Linked DNA regions of Sediminicoccus sp. KRV36. The protein of the gene in region 1 interacts with the protein of each later gene in a pairwise test. Links are inferred from orthologs where the notes say so. Each region holds a gene or a part of one and is shown in the gene's direction. Other genes may lie near its edges.

Evidence for each region. Proteins that work in one complex are often made in the same cells at the same time.
Region 2: the proteins of LHU95_RS14395 (region 1) and LHU95_RS15845 interact in binary tests that used the Escherichia coli proteins (3 or more experiments, as listed by UniProt). The link is inferred for Sediminicoccus sp. KRV36 from one-to-one orthologs.
Region 3: the proteins of LHU95_RS14395 (region 1) and LHU95_RS00720 interact in binary tests that used the Escherichia coli proteins (3 or more experiments, as listed by UniProt). The link is inferred for Sediminicoccus sp. KRV36 from one-to-one orthologs.

What each region holds. Positions count from the first base shown.
Region 1 is NZ_CP085081.1:3,060,966-3,066,497, reverse strand. What follows is about bases 1,545-4,544. They hold LHU95_RS14395 (ATP-binding protein), read left to right. Parts: upstream 1,545-2,459; coding sequence 2,460-3,629; downstream 3,630-4,544. Other genes in these bases: ntrC (nitrogen regulation protein NR(I)), read left to right, coding at 3,626-4,544; dusB (tRNA dihydrouridine synthase DusB), read left to right, coding at 1,545-2,463. Also shown: ispD (2-C-methyl-D-erythritol 4-phosphate cytidylyltransferase), read right to left, coding at 170-1,315; more of dusB, read left to right, coding at 1,426-1,544; more of ntrC, read left to right, coding at 4,545-5,068; LHU95_RS14385 (PAS domain-containing sensor histidine kinase), read left to right, coding at 5,112-5,532.
Region 2 is NZ_CP085081.1:3,342,020-3,346,122, forward strand. The notes cover bases 1,266-4,103. They hold LHU95_RS15845 (P-II family nitrogen regulator), read left to right. Parts: upstream 1,266-2,434; coding sequence 2,435-2,773; downstream 2,774-4,103. Other genes in these bases: LHU95_RS15840 (aminotransferase), read right to left, coding at 1,266-2,144; glnA (type I glutamate--ammonia ligase), read left to right, coding at 2,921-4,103. In the rest of the region: LHU95_RS15825 (tripartite tricarboxylate transporter substrate-binding protein), read right to left, coding at 1-242; LHU95_RS15835 (hypothetical protein), read right to left, coding at 701-949; more of LHU95_RS15840, read right to left, coding at 954-1,265. UniProt on the Escherichia coli protein: P-II indirectly controls the transcription of the glutamine synthetase gene (glnA). P-II prevents NR-II-catalyzed conversion of NR-I to NR-I-phosphate, the transcriptional activator of GlnA. When P-II is uridylylated to P-II-UMP, these events are reversed.
Region 3 is NZ_CP085081.1:160,594-164,837, forward strand. What follows is about bases 1,266-4,244. They hold LHU95_RS00720 (P-II family nitrogen regulator), read left to right. Parts: upstream 1,266-2,575; coding sequence 2,576-2,914; downstream 2,915-4,244. Other genes in these bases: LHU95_RS00710 (UbiH/UbiF/VisC/COQ6 family ubiquinone biosynthesis hydroxylase), read right to left, coding at 1,266-2,375; LHU95_RS00715 (hypothetical protein), read right to left, coding at 2,386-2,598; LHU95_RS00725 (ammonium transporter), read left to right, coding at 2,989-4,244. Also shown: LHU95_RS00705 (VCBS domain-containing protein), read left to right, coding at 1-1,077; more of LHU95_RS00710, read right to left, coding at 1,113-1,265. UniProt on the Escherichia coli protein: Involved in the regulation of nitrogen metabolism. Regulates the activity of its targets by protein-protein interaction in response to the nitrogen status of the cell.

The sequences.
Region 1 (5,532 bases):
ACGATTGGCTATCGAAAGGGTATTGAAAGCGAGTTGTCCTGATCTATTTCAGGGGTGTCGGGTGCATCTCTCGCCCTGACAGCTTTGCCTTCCTCAACCTTGCCTTGGCCGCCCCGCATGGGGCGGCTTTTTTTTCGCCCAACGGCTGCCCCCCGGCGATGTCTGCCCGTCAGTCCGGCACCAGCAGGCTGACGGCCGCCTGGCAGGCAATCCCTTCGCCGCGGCCGGTGAAGCCGAGGCGCTCCGTCGTCGTGGCCTTCACCCCGACACGCCCGATCGCCACCCCCATGATTTCGGCCAGCCGCGCCATCATCGCTGGCGCATGCGGGCCGATCTTGGGCTGTTCGCAGATCAGCGTCACATCCGCATTGACCAGCATGGCGCCGCGGGCCGCGACGCGGCCCATGGCGTGCACCAGGAATTGCGCGCTGTCGGCGTCCTTCCAGGTCATCTGCGAGGGCGGGAAATGCCGGCCGATATCGCCCTCGGCCAGGGCGCCGTAGATCGCATCGCAAAGCGCGTGGATGCCGACATCGGCATCCGAATGCCCGTCCAGGCCGAGCGCATGCGGCACGGTAATGCCGCAAAGGATGAGGGGCCGGCCGGGCACCAGGCGATGCACGTCGAAGCCCGTGCCGATGCGGGGCAGTAGGCGGGGCAGGAGGGTGGATTCCACGCGGAGCAGATCCTCAGGGAAGGTGATTTTCACGTTGCTTTCATGGCCGGGCACCAGGGCCACAGCCTCGCCGAGCCATTCCAGCAGCTGGGCGTCATCCGTCGCCTCGGCCCCGGCCTTGTCATGGGCGGCGCGCAATGTTTCGAAGCGGAAGGCCTGCGGCGTTTGGGCGCGAAACAATCCGGCACGGGGCACCGTCTCGCCGATCAGCCCGCCCGCGCCGCGCTTCAGCGTGTCCGAGACGGGCTGGGCCGGGATCGCGCCGGCCTGTTGTTCCAGCGCGGCCAGAAGGGCAGGGATGGTGCCTGGCGGAATCACCGGGCGGGCCGCGTCATGCACCAGGACGATGCTCGGGTTGAGGGCCGCCAGGGCCGCCAGGCCGGCCTTCACGCTGGCCTGGCGCGTGGCCCCGCCGGTCACGGGCGGCAGATGCGGCAGACCCTCCAGCATGGCGGCGACCCGGGCTTCCTCGCCCGCCGCGCAGACCGGCTGGAGCTGCTGGACATGGCCGCCGGCCAGCAGCGCCTCGGCCGCCAGCCGCAGGACCGGGCGGCCGAGCAGCAGGGCATATTGCTTGGGTTCGGGGGCGCCGAAGCGCTCGCCGCGCCCGGCGGCCATCAAAAGTGCGACGATCATGATGCCTCCCGAATAGGCCAGATCGTCACGCCAGGGAATTCGGGGGGCGGAAATCTCGCCGGATGGCACGGCCGGCGTGGACGTGGCGCTTGGTTTTGCGTATGGCTGCACAAATGATGAGCAACCGCCTTCGGCCCATCGTGCTCTCGCCCGATGTGACCATCGAAACGCCCGTGATCCTCGCACCCATGTCCGGGGTGACGGATCTGCCCTTCCGCCGCTTGGCGCGCGCGGAAGGCACGGGGCTTGTGGTGAGCGAGATGATCGCCTCCGCCGCCATGATCCGCGAAAACCGCCAAAGCCTGAAGATGTGCGACACTTCGGACGAGCTGGGCGGCCCCTCCTCGGTGCAGCTCGCCGGCTGCGATCCGGCCGTGATGGCCGATGCCGCCCGCCTCGTGGTGGATAAGGGCGCCGCCATCGTGGACATCAATTTCGGCTGCCCGGTGAAGAAGGTCGCGGTGGGGCAGAGTGCCGGCTCCGCCCTGATGCGCGATGAATTGCGCGCGGCCGCCATTCTGGAGGCGGTGGTGAAGGCCGTCTCCGTCCCCGTCACGCTGAAGATGCGCATGGGCTGGGACCATCAGAGCCTGAACGCGCCCAAGCTCGCCCGCATCGCCGAGGCATGCGGCATCCGCCTGGTGACCATCCATGGCCGCACGCGCCAGCAGCTTTATACCGGCGTCGCGGACTGGGATTTCATCGCCTCGGTCAAGGCGGCGGTTTCCATTCCCGTCATCGCCAATGGCGATATCGTGACGGTGGACAACGCGCTGGATGCGCTGACCCGGGCCGGCGCGGATGGCGTGATGATCGGGCGTGGCTGCTATGGCCGGCCGTGGTTCCCGCGCCAGGTGGCGGCCTTCCTGCGGGATGGCACGCGCCTGCCCGACCCGAGCCTGGAGCAGCAGCTGGCCATACTGCTGCAACATTACCGCGCCATCCTGGAGCATCATGGCGAGGGGATCGGCGTGCGCATGGCGCGCAAGCATGTCGCCTGGTATTCGCGCGGCTTGCCGGGCAGCGCGGAATTCCGCGCCCAGGTGAATCGCGTCGAGATGGGGCAGGCGGCGGAATCGCTGATCCAGGGCTTCTACGGCCCGCTGATCGAAGGCGGGGCGGAACCGCCGGCCTGGCAGGAAGCCGCATGAGCGGCGTGATCAGCCGTGTGGCGGCCCTGGCCCGCCGCCCGCGCCCGCTGGCGCTGCCCGATACGGCGGGCATCCTCTCGGCCCTGCCCATGCCCGCCATTGTCCTCGATGGCGAGGATCGCTTCCGCTTCGCCAACCCGGCGGCCGAGCTGTTCTTCCAGCAATCGCTGCAAAGCCTGCTGGGCATGCAGCTTGCGGAGCTGCTGCCGCCGGATCATCGCCTTTTTGCCTTGCTGCACCAGGTTCGCCTGCAGGACAGCCCGGTTGCGGATCATGACCTGATCCTGGAGAGCCCGCGGCTGCGCCGGCATGGCGTCTCCGTCTATGGCGCCCCGATGCCGGACCTTCCGGAAGGCGTGGTGCTGACGCTGCAGGATGGCTCGACGGCGGCCATGCTGGACCGGCAGTTGCATTTCCTGGGTGCCGCGCGCGGCGCCACCGCCATGGCCGCGATGCTGGCGCATGAGGTGAAGAACCCGCTCTCCGGCATCCGTGGCGCGGCGCAATTGCTGGAACAGGGCGCCTCCGAGGGGGACCGCGAACTCTGCTTGCTCATCCAGGAGGAGAGCGACCGCATCCGCAACCTGGTGGACCGGATGGAGATGTTCTCCGACCGGCCGATCGAGCGGCAGGCGGTGAATATCCATTCCGTGCTGGATCATGTGCGCCGCGTGGCGCAATCGGGCTTCGCCTGCCATCTGCGCATGGTGGAGGAATATGACCCCTCGCTTCCTGCCGTCTGGGGGGACCGGGACCAGCTGATCCAGATTTTGCTTAACCTCGTGAAGAACGCCTCCGAAGCGCTGAGCGATGGCGGCGCCACGGGTGGGGCGGGCGAAATCCACCTCGCCACGGCCTATCACCATGGCGTGCGCATCGCCGTCCCCGGCAGCACCGAGCGCGTGCATCTGCCGCTGCAGGTCATCGTGCGCGACAATGGCCCCGGCATCCCCGAGCCGCTGCGCTCCACCCTGTTCGAGCCCTTCGTGACCACCAAGCGAGGCGGGCAGGGGCTGGGCCTGGCCCTCGTGGCCAAGCTCGTCGCCAATCATGGCGGCCTGATCGAATGCGACAGCCGCCCCGGCCGCACCAGCTTCCGCCTGTCCCTGCCGGCCGAGCCCCCCAATCATGCACGGGGCGAGCCGGCCCATGAGAGTGACGAATGACAGAATCCCGCACCATCCTGATCGCCGATGATGACCGCGCGATCCGTACCGTCCTCTCCCAGGCCCTGACGCGCGCCGGGTATAATGTGCGTGCGACCTCCTCGGCCTCCACGCTGTGGCGTTGGGTGGAGGATGGCGAGGGCGATCTGGTGGTGACCGATGTGGTCATGCCCGATGAGAACGGGCTGGACCTTCTGCCGCGTATCAAGCGGATCCGGCCGGATCTGCGCGTCGTGGTCATGTCGGCACAATCCACCTTCACCACGGCGGTGAAGGCGGCCCAGCGCGGCGCCTTCGAATATCTGCCCAAGCCCTTCGATCTGAAGGAATTGCTGAATGTGGTGGAGCGCGCCTTGGCGCAGCCCGCCACCGCCGTGCCCCCCGATGAGGAGGCCGAACCCGGCGAGCGCCTGCCGCTGGTGGGCCGCAGCACCGCGATGCAGGACATCTACCGGACGGTCGCGCGCCTCACCACGGCGGACCTTACCGTCATGGTCACGGGCGAGAGTGGCACCGGCAAGGAGCTGATCGCCCGCGCGCTGCATGATTATGGCAAGCGCCGGCAGGGGCCCTTCGTGGCCATCAACATGGCGGCGATCCCGCGCGAATTGATCGAGAGCGAGCTGTTCGGCCATGAGCGGGGCGCCTTCACCGGCGCCTTGACGCGCGGCATTGGCCGCTTCGAGCAGGCGGCGGGCGGCACGCTGTTCCTCGACGAAATCGGCGACATGCCGGCCGAGGCGCAAACCCGCCTGCTGCGCGTGTTGCAGGAGGGCGAGTTCACGACCGTGGGCGGCCGCCAGCCGGTCAAGGCGAATGTGCGCATCGTCGCTGCCACACACCGGGATTTGCGCGCCTCCATCCGCGCCGGCCTGTTCCGCGAGGATTTGTTCTACCGCCTGAATGTGGTGCCGATCCGCCTGCCGCCGCTGCGGGAGCGCACGGAGGATATCCCCCTGCTGGCGCGGCATTTCCTGGAGCGCGCGCGGGCCTCGGGCCTGCCCTTGAAGTCGCTCAGCAATGAAGCGCTGGAGCGGCTGAAGCGGCACGCCTGGCCGGGCAATGCGCGCGAATTGGAGAACCTGATGCGGCGCCTCGCCGCACTTTACCCGCAGGAAACCATCGGCGAGGAAGCGGTCGCCGCCGAACTCGCCGAGGCCGAGGCGCCGAGCGACGGCGCGCCGCGTTCGAGCGAGACGCTGGAACAGGCGGTGGAGCGCCACCTGAAGCTGTTCATGGCCGCCCATAAGGACGGCATGCCGATCCGGGACCTGCATGACCGCGTGATTTCGGAAGTGGAGCGGCCCCTGCTGCGCCTCGCACTCAGCGCCACACGCGGCAACCAGATCAAGGCGGCGGCGCTGCTGGGGCTGAACCGCAACACGCTGCGCAAGAAGCTGCGGGACCTGGAGTTGCCGGTCGTGCGCGGTCTGTCGTGACACGGGTTGGCATGACGCGACCTGGCATGAGCAAGCCCTGAGCATGTCCAAGCCAGCCCGGGTGCCGCTGCTGCGGCGCCTTGCCGATATGCTGCTCGGCCGGGGGGTGACATTGGGGCTCGCCGTGGGCGCGCTGGTGATGGGCATCCTCACCTTCGTCGTGCTTTCGGATGGCAGCCCGCTGGGGCCGACGCGTCCGGGCCAGGTGGTCGGCATCGTGCTGGTCAATCTGGCCATCATCCTGCTGCTGCTGGCCTCGCTGGCCGGGCAATTGGTGCGGGTCTGGGCAGAGCGGCGGCGTGGTTCGGCGGGCTCTCGGCTGCACACGCGGCTTGTGCTGCTGTTCTCCGTGGTCGCGATCGTGCCGGCCATGCTGCTGGCGGGGTTTTCCGCCATCTTCTTCAACCTGGGCATCCAGGCCTGGTTCAGTGACCGGGTGCGCACGGCGCTCGAAGCCTCGCTGG
Region 2 (4,103 bases), 280 kb from region 1 along the record:
CGCGCCACCACCTCAGACGCCACGATGCCGGCCCCGCCCACCCGATTCTCGACCACGATGGGCTGCGACAGATGCGCGGACATCGCCTCCGCCAGCACGCGGGCGCCGACATCCGTGGCACCTCCGGCGGCAAAGGGAACGACCAGGCGGATGGGCCGTTCGGGGAAGGCGGCGGCAGGCTCGGCCAGGACAGCAGGGGCCAGGGCGAGCAGGCCCGCCGTCAGCGCGCGGCGCAGGGACATGATTTCCTCCGGGGTGTATTTTGCGCTGGTGTAGCAGGCTTTCAGCCGCCTGGGGACAGCACGCAGAGTTCCGTGGTTCCGGTCGCGCAGCCCGCCAAGCGCAACCTGCCCGGAGGCTTCCACACGGCGGAGAGCATCCGCGCACCGCCTTGGCACTGGGGCCGGTCCGGCCAAGAGCCGGGTGGAAGGCAGGCCGCACATGGCCCGGCCAACGCGGCACCTCCACACTGCCGGAAACACGCCCGGCGGTTCGCCCGGGGTGCTTCGAGAAGCGGGCGGAAGCCTCGTCAGCGCGCGTTGCAAGGCGCCGCTCGGCCCGGGCAAGGGCTGAACTGAATGTGCGGATGGGCGATCGACGGGGCTCGAACCCGCGACATCCAAGACCACAACCTGGCGCTCTGCCAACTGAGCTACGACCGCCGCACGGCGGGCTGGATAGGCCCGCTCTGCCGCCTGCGTCAACCCGCCGCCAGCACAGCCCTTCCCCGCGCCGTCAGATGGATGCGCGCATCCGACATGACGCCGGCGCCGGGCACGATCTCGACGAGACCATCCAGCAGCGCATCCTCCCACACCGAGAGGCGCGGGCAGGAGCTGCGCCAAGCCTCCATGGTCTGGGCATAGACGCGCGGTTCGGCCGCGATCCAGCGCAGCAGGTTGCCCGTCGCCAGCGCCAGCGCATCGGGCGTGATGCCAGTGGCGCTCATGGCCTTATCCGGCGACCCGGCGGGCTTGCCCGCGCGCCGCCATCCAGCGGCCGATGCGGGAGAGTGCCTCGCGCAGAACGCTTTCATTCTTGCAGAAGGCGAAGCGGGCGTAGTGATTGGGCGGATTCTCGCCGGCATAGAAGGCCGTGACGGGAATCGCCGTCACCTTGGCCTCTTCCGTCAGGGCGCGGCAAAAGGCCACGTCATCGCCCGTGAAGCCAATCGAGCGGATATCGGCCGTCACGAAATAGCTGCCCATGGCCGGCAGGACGTTGAAGCCCAATTCGGTGAGCCCAGCCGAGAGGATATCCCGGCGTGCCGCGAGATCGGCACCGAGCGAGGCGAAATAGGCATCATCCTTGGCGAGCCCCACGGCCACCGCGCGTTGCAGGTTGGGCGGCGTGGTGAAGGTCAGGTTCTGGTGCGCCTTGGCCACATTGGGCGCCAATGCGCGGTCGCAGGTGACATAGCCGACCTTCCAGCCGGTCAGGTTGAAGGTCTTGCCCGCGCTGCCGATGCGCAGGCACCGCTCCCGCATGCCCGGCAGCGTCATCAGCGGGATATGCTTCCAGCCATCATAGGTCAGATGCTCATAGACCTCGTCGCAGATGGCGTAGCAGTCGTGCCGCGTCACGAGATCGGCGATGAAGGCGAGCTCGGCGGCGGTGAAGACCTTGCCCGTCGGGTTCATTGGCGTGTTGAACAGGATGGCCTTGGTCCTGGGGCCGAAAGCGGCGGCCAGTTCGGCGCGCGGCAATTCCCACTTGGGCGGGTTGAGGCGGACGATGCGCGGGATGGCACCCAGCAGCTTCACCGTGGGGGCGTAGGTGTCATAGAGCGGCTCGATCAGCACGACCTCATCGCCCGGATTGAGCACGGCCATCAGGCTTGCCGTGATCGCCTCGGTGGCGCCGGAAGTGACGATGACCTCGGCATTGGGGTCCACCTCGATGCCGTAGAAGCGCTGGTTGGCGGTGGCGACGGCCTGGCGCAGCTCGGGCACGCCGGTCATGGGCGGGTATTGGTTGCGGCCATCCATCAGCGCGTCGGCCGCGGCCTGGAGCACATCGGGCGGGCCATCGTAATCCGGGAAGCCCTGGCCGAGGTTGATGGCGCCATGTTGGACCGCCAATGCGGACATGACGGTGAAGATCGTCGTGCCCGTGGCGGAGAGCAGTTCGTTCATCGGCTTCATCGGCGGCATACCTTGGCGCGAGTGGATTGTTACGCGCCTTAGCATGGCGATCCCCCCCCGACCACGCAAGGATTGGGCCGTCCAGCTGCCTTTATCCCGGGCAGCATGCCCGTCTTTCGGGCTTGCCCCTCGGGCAAACAGCCTGGAACCACCTCCTGACACGATTGCGCCCGCTGGCCGCCGCGTGCAAAAGGCTGTCGGCTTACTGCTGGCGACAAGCATCGCCACCGGGGCCAATCGGGAAACGTCATGGGCCAGTCATTCGCCCAGGCACAGACATGTTGGATGCGATGAAAAAGATCGAGGCCATCATCAAGCCCTTCAAACTCGATGAGGTGAAGGACGCCCTGCACGAGATCGGCCTGCAAGGCCTGACGGTGCTTGAGGCCAAGGGTTTCGGCCGGCAGAAAGGCCATACGGAGCTGTATCGCGGCGCCGAGTATGTCGTGGACTTTCTGCCCAAGGTAAAGATCGAGGTGATCTGCGCCGATGACATGCTGGAACGCGCTGTCGAGGCCATCCAGGCCGCTGCCCGGACCGGCCGCATCGGCGATGGCAAGATCTTCGTCTCGGACATTGCCGAGGTGATCCGTATCCGCACCGGCGAGCGGGGCGAGGACGCGGTCTGAGGTTGCTGCCTCTCCCGGGCTCGGGAGGGGCGAGATTTTCGTCGCATGCCGGCCCTGGGGGCGTCCCTGGCCAGCAAGGCGGCGCCCATGCGGGACGCGCCCGCGGGGAAATTTCCACAGGGACGCAGGCAACAGGACAGAGACGACATGGCGATGAATTCCCCCGAGAGCGTCTCCAAGGTCATGGAAATGATCAAGGAGAACAGCGTGGAGTATGTGGACTTCCGCTTCACCGACCCGCGCGGCAAGTGGCAGCACACGGCCCAGCACGTCTCGACCGTCGAGGAAGAGACCTTCGAGGAAGGCATCATGTTCGATGGCTCCTCCATCGCCGGCTGGAAGGCGATCAACGAGTCCGACATGATCCTGATGCCCGACGCGGCGTCGGCCTGCATGGACCCCTTCTCGGCCAAGCCGCAGCTGATCCTGTTTTGCGACATCTATGAGCCCTCGACCGGCCAGCGCTACAACCGCGACCCGCGCTCGACCGCCAAGAAGGCCGAAGAATACCTGAAGAGCACGGGCCTGGGCGACACCGCCTTCTTCGGCCCGGAAGCCGAGTTCTTCGTGTTCGACAATGTGAAGTTCGGCACGGGCGGCAATTTCGGCCATTTCAGCCTGGACAGCATCGAAGGCCCCGGCGCCTCGATGAAGGACTTCCCCGAGGGCAACATGGGCCACCGCCCGGGCGTCAAGGGCGGCTACTTCCCGGTGAACCCCGTGGACAGCGAAGTGGACCTGCGCGCCGAAATGCTCTCGACCATGATCGAGATGGGCGTCGTCGGCGAGAAGCACCACCACGAGGTGGCGCAGTCGCAGCATGAGCTCGGCACCAAGTTCGGGACGCTGGTGCTGCAGGCCGACCACATGCAGATCTACAAGTATGTGATCCACAATGTGGCGCACAGCTACGGCAAGTCGGCCACCTTCATGCCGAAGCCGATCTACGGCGACAACGGCTCGGGCATGCACGTGCACCAGTCCATCTGGAAGGATGGCAAGCCGATGTTCGCCGGCAACGCCTATGCCGACCTCAGCGAGATGGCGCTCTACTACATCGGCGGCATCATCAAGCACGCCAAGGCACTGAACGCCTTCACCAACCCGCTGACCAACAGCTACAAGCGGCTGATCCCGGGCTTCGAGGCCCCTGTGCTGCTGGCCTATTCGGCCCGCAACCGCTCCGCCTCCTGCCGCATCCCGTATGCGACGAACCCGAAGGCCAAGCGCGTCGAGGTTCGCTTCCCCGATCCGGGTGCCAACCCCTACCTCGCCTTCTCGGCGATGCTGATGGCGGGCCTGGATGGCATCAAGAACAAGATCCACCCCG
Region 3 (4,244 bases), 2.9 Mb from region 1 along the record:
CTCGGCGATGGCGGCGACGGCAATGACACCATTGACGCGTATCAGGGCCGCGGGACCATCACCGTTCTGGGTGGCGACGGCAACGACCTGATCTACGCATCCTACCAAGCGACGAGCCAGACGATCGACGGTGGTGCCGGCGATGATACGCTGCTGTATCTGGGTTACAGGGCCGGCGTCACCGTCAATGCGGGGAATGGCGCGGATAGCCTCACTTTTTGGACGAACACGAACGCCAATGCCCTGGTCACGCTGGGCAGCGGCAGCGACGTGATGGGTATCCATGACGTTTGGGCTGGCGGCACAAACCTCGCGACCGTCACCGATTTCGCTGCCGGCAGCGGCGGCGACGTGATCCTGCTCAACAACTTCCTGGCCGGGCTGCAAGGCTGGGATGGCAGCGCCAACCCCTTCGGTGCGGGCTTCATGCGCCTGCTCACCGCGGGCAGTGATACCCTCTTCCAGATTGACCGCGACGGCGGCGGCAACAGCTACACCACCGTCTACACACTCCAAAACACCAACGCCGCCAACTTCACGCTGGCCAACTTCACGCCGCTCTACCCGCCCGATGGCGATGGCATTCAGGGCCAGGTCATCACCGGAACCGGCGCGCTCTCCGGCTTCTTCGGTAATGACAGCATCACGGGCGGCAATGGCGCGGATACGCTGAGTGGCGGGAATGGTAATGACACGCTGCTGGCCGGCGGCGGGGATGATCGGCTCATCGGTGGCTTCGGCCGGGATTGGATGACGGGCGGCAGCGGTGCCGATGCCTTCGTCTTCAACATCATGACCGAAGGCCCGGACCAGATCGCCGATTTTACCTCGGCCGATGACACGCTGTTGTTCAACGCGGCGGCCTTCAACATCGCGGGCGGCAGCACTGTTTCCCTGGCCGGCACCTCCGGCGGCGTGACCAGCTTCAGCGTCTCCAGCCGCCCCACCGCCAGCTTCCAATACGAGGCGGATGGCGATCTCTGGTGGCTGGACAGCACCGCTCAGGCACCGCAACTCCTGCTGGCCACACTGCAAGGCACGCCGAGCCTGCAAGCCAGTGACTTGGTATTCTTCTGACCCGGGAGCGAGGGCGCCGCAAAGGCACCCTCGCTTCACCCGCGAAGCGGCAGCCCCATCGCCTGCCTTGCAAAGGCCCGCTTCAGCCCGGGGATCCGGTCCACCGCCGCGATCCCCAGCCGCCGCGCCCAGCGGATCGGCCCGATGTCATTGCCGAACAGTTTTTCCAGCACATGCGTGGCACCGATCATCATCAGCGCATCCGGCCGCCGCTGCGCCTGATACCGTGCCAAAAGCGCGGTGCTTCCCACATCCTCGCCGGCGGCATGCGCTTCGGCCACCAGGTCGGTCAGGGCCGCCACGTCGCGGAAGCCGATATTCAGCCCCTGCCCGGCGATGGGGTGCATGCCATGCGCCGCATCGCCCACCAAAGCCAGGCGCCCAGCCACGTAGCGCGTCGCGTGCATGGCGGTCAGCGGGTAGTGCCAGCGGCGGCCGATGGGCTCGATCTCGCCCAGATGCCCGCCGATCCGCCGGCGCAACTCCCGGGCGAAATCCGCGTCGGGCAGGGCCAGCATGCGCATCGCGACACTGCGCCGCTCGGTCCAGACAAAGGATGAGGCATGCGGCCAGGCGCTGGTGCCGAAGCTGCCCAGGTCCGCCAGCGGCAATTGCGCGAAGGGGCCGGCGGGGAGAAATAGCTCCAGCGCGCGGTTGTGGTGCGGCTTTTCATGCGCAAAGGCGCCGACCATGCCGACCTGTCCGTAATCATGCCGGGCCGTCCCGATCCCCGCCTGCTGCCGCAGCGGGCTGCCGCGCCCCTCGGCGCCGACCACCAGCCGCGCGCGGATCACCCGCCCATCCGCCAGGGTCACGGTGGCGCCCTCGGCATCGCGGGTCACCTTCGCTGTCATCGGCGCGAAGGCCTGCAGATGCGCCAGATGCGGCAGCCGGGCGTTCAGCGCCACGCGCAGCGCCCGCGCCTCGACCATCCAGCCAAAGGGCTCATCCGCCACCTCGGCGGCTTCGAAATCGAGATCGAGCGAGGAGGGCGCCTCCCCCACGCGGCCATCTGCCACCTTGATGCCCTCGATGGGGCAGGGCGCGCTGGGCAGGCGCTCCCAGATGCCGGCGCGCTCCAGCAGGCGCTTGGAGGCGAGTGCTATGGCATAGGCGCGGCCATCGAAGCCGGCGAGTTCCATAGGCGGCAGCGGGGCGGCATCCACCACGGCGACGGGCACGCCCCGCGCGGCCAGGGCCGCGGCCAGCGTGGCACCGACCGGGCCGGCGCCGATGATGGCAACAGCAACCTCCAGCGTCGGGTGGGATATCGGGTTAGGAGCGGCGATCAGGTTCATGCCTGCAAGCTTAGGCCATTCCCGTCTTGTGCAAGAGATGGGGCGAAAGACTCGTCTTCACGCCTGCAACGATGCCCGAAAAACGGGCAATTCCATCGGCAAGCCCCGGCCACGCCTGGGTTTTCGCGTTGGCACGAGTCTTGGATAGCAAAGCCAGCGGTCGGAGTTGAGCCGGCGCAATATTCAGGAAAGGCAGGCGGATGAAGCTCGTGATGGCGATCATCAAGCCCTTCAAGCTCGATGAGGTGCGCGATTCGCTCACGCCCCTCGGCGTGCAGGGGCTGACGGTGACGGAGGTGAAGGGGTTCGGCCGGCAAAAGGGGCAGACCGAGATCTACCGTGGCGCCGAATACCAGGTGAGCTTCCTGCCCAAGCTCAAGATCGAAGTGGCGGTTGCCTCCGAGCTGGTGGATGCCGTGGTGGAGGCGATTGCCGCCTCGGCCCGGACCGGCAAGATCGGCGACGGCAAGATCTTTGTCCTCGATCTGGACCGCGCGCTGCGCATCCGTACCGGTGAAACCGACGGGGCCGCCCTGTGATCCGCTCCATGCAACCAGATGCGGCGCTGTCGTCCGCCAATTCCCTTGGGAGAAGCCTGACCATGAAACCCTGGATGCGCGGCGCTGTCCTCGCCCCCCTGGTGGCCGCACCGCTGCTGGCGCTCGCGGCCTCTCCGGCACTGGCAGCCGATGCGCCGAAGCTCGATGCCGGCAACACGGCCTGGATGCTGGTCTCCACCTGCCTCGTGCTGATGATGACCATTCCGGGCGTTGCCCTGTTCTACGCTGGCATGGTCCGCAAGAAGACCGTGTTGGCGACGATGATGCAGTCCTTCTTCGTGGCGGCGCTGATCGCCGTCACCTGGATGGTCGCGGGCTATTCCATCGCCTTCGGCAATGGCGGCCAGTTCTTTGGTGATTTCTCCAAGGTCATGCTCTCCGGCATTGGCTGGAATGAGCCCTTCATCCTGGGTGCCGGCATGACCGGCGATCCCGACCCGACGGTGGCGACGACCATCCCGGAGACGGTCTTCTTCATGTTCCAGATGACTTTCGCGATCATCACCGCGGCGCTGATCTTTGGTGCCGTGGCGGACCGCATGAAGTTCAGCGCCGTCTGCCTGTTCATCGTGCCGTGGTCGCTGCTGGTCTATTCGCCGATCGCGCATGCCGTCTGGCATCCGGCCGGCATCATCTTCGCCTGGGGCGCGCTGGATTTCGCCGGCGGTACCGTGGTGCACATCAATGCCGGCGTGGCGGGCCTCGTGGCCAGCCTCGTGCTTGGCAAGCGTGTTGGTTACGGGACGGACAACATGTCCCCCTACAATCTGGGCTTGGCCATGATCGGCGCCTCGCTGCTGTGGGTGGGCTGGTTTGGCTTCAACGCCGGCTCTGCCCTGGCGGCTGATGGCCGTGCGGGCATGGCCATGCTGGTCACGATGGTGGCGGCCGCCATGGGCACGCTGACCTGGGTGTTCGCCGAATGGGCCACCAAGGGCAAGCCCTCGGCACTTGGCGCCATTTCGGGCGCGGTGGCTGGCCTTGTGGCGATCACGCCGGCTTCCGGCTTCGTCTTCCCGGGTGCCGCGCTGGTGATTGGCGGCGTGGCTGGCGTGGTGTGCTTCTGGGCCTCGACGGCGCTGAAGAAGGCACTGGGCTATGATGACAGCCTCGACGCCTTCGGCGTGCATGGCGTTGGTGGCATCGTCGGCGCCCTGCTGACGGGCATCTTCGCCGCTGGCGTGCTGGCCAAGCCGGATGATGCGGAGGCGGCGGTGGCCTTCTCGGGCCTGCTCTATGGCAACTCCGACATGCTGCTGATCCAGGCGAAATCCATCCTGGCGACGCTGGTCTATTCGGCTGTGGCCAC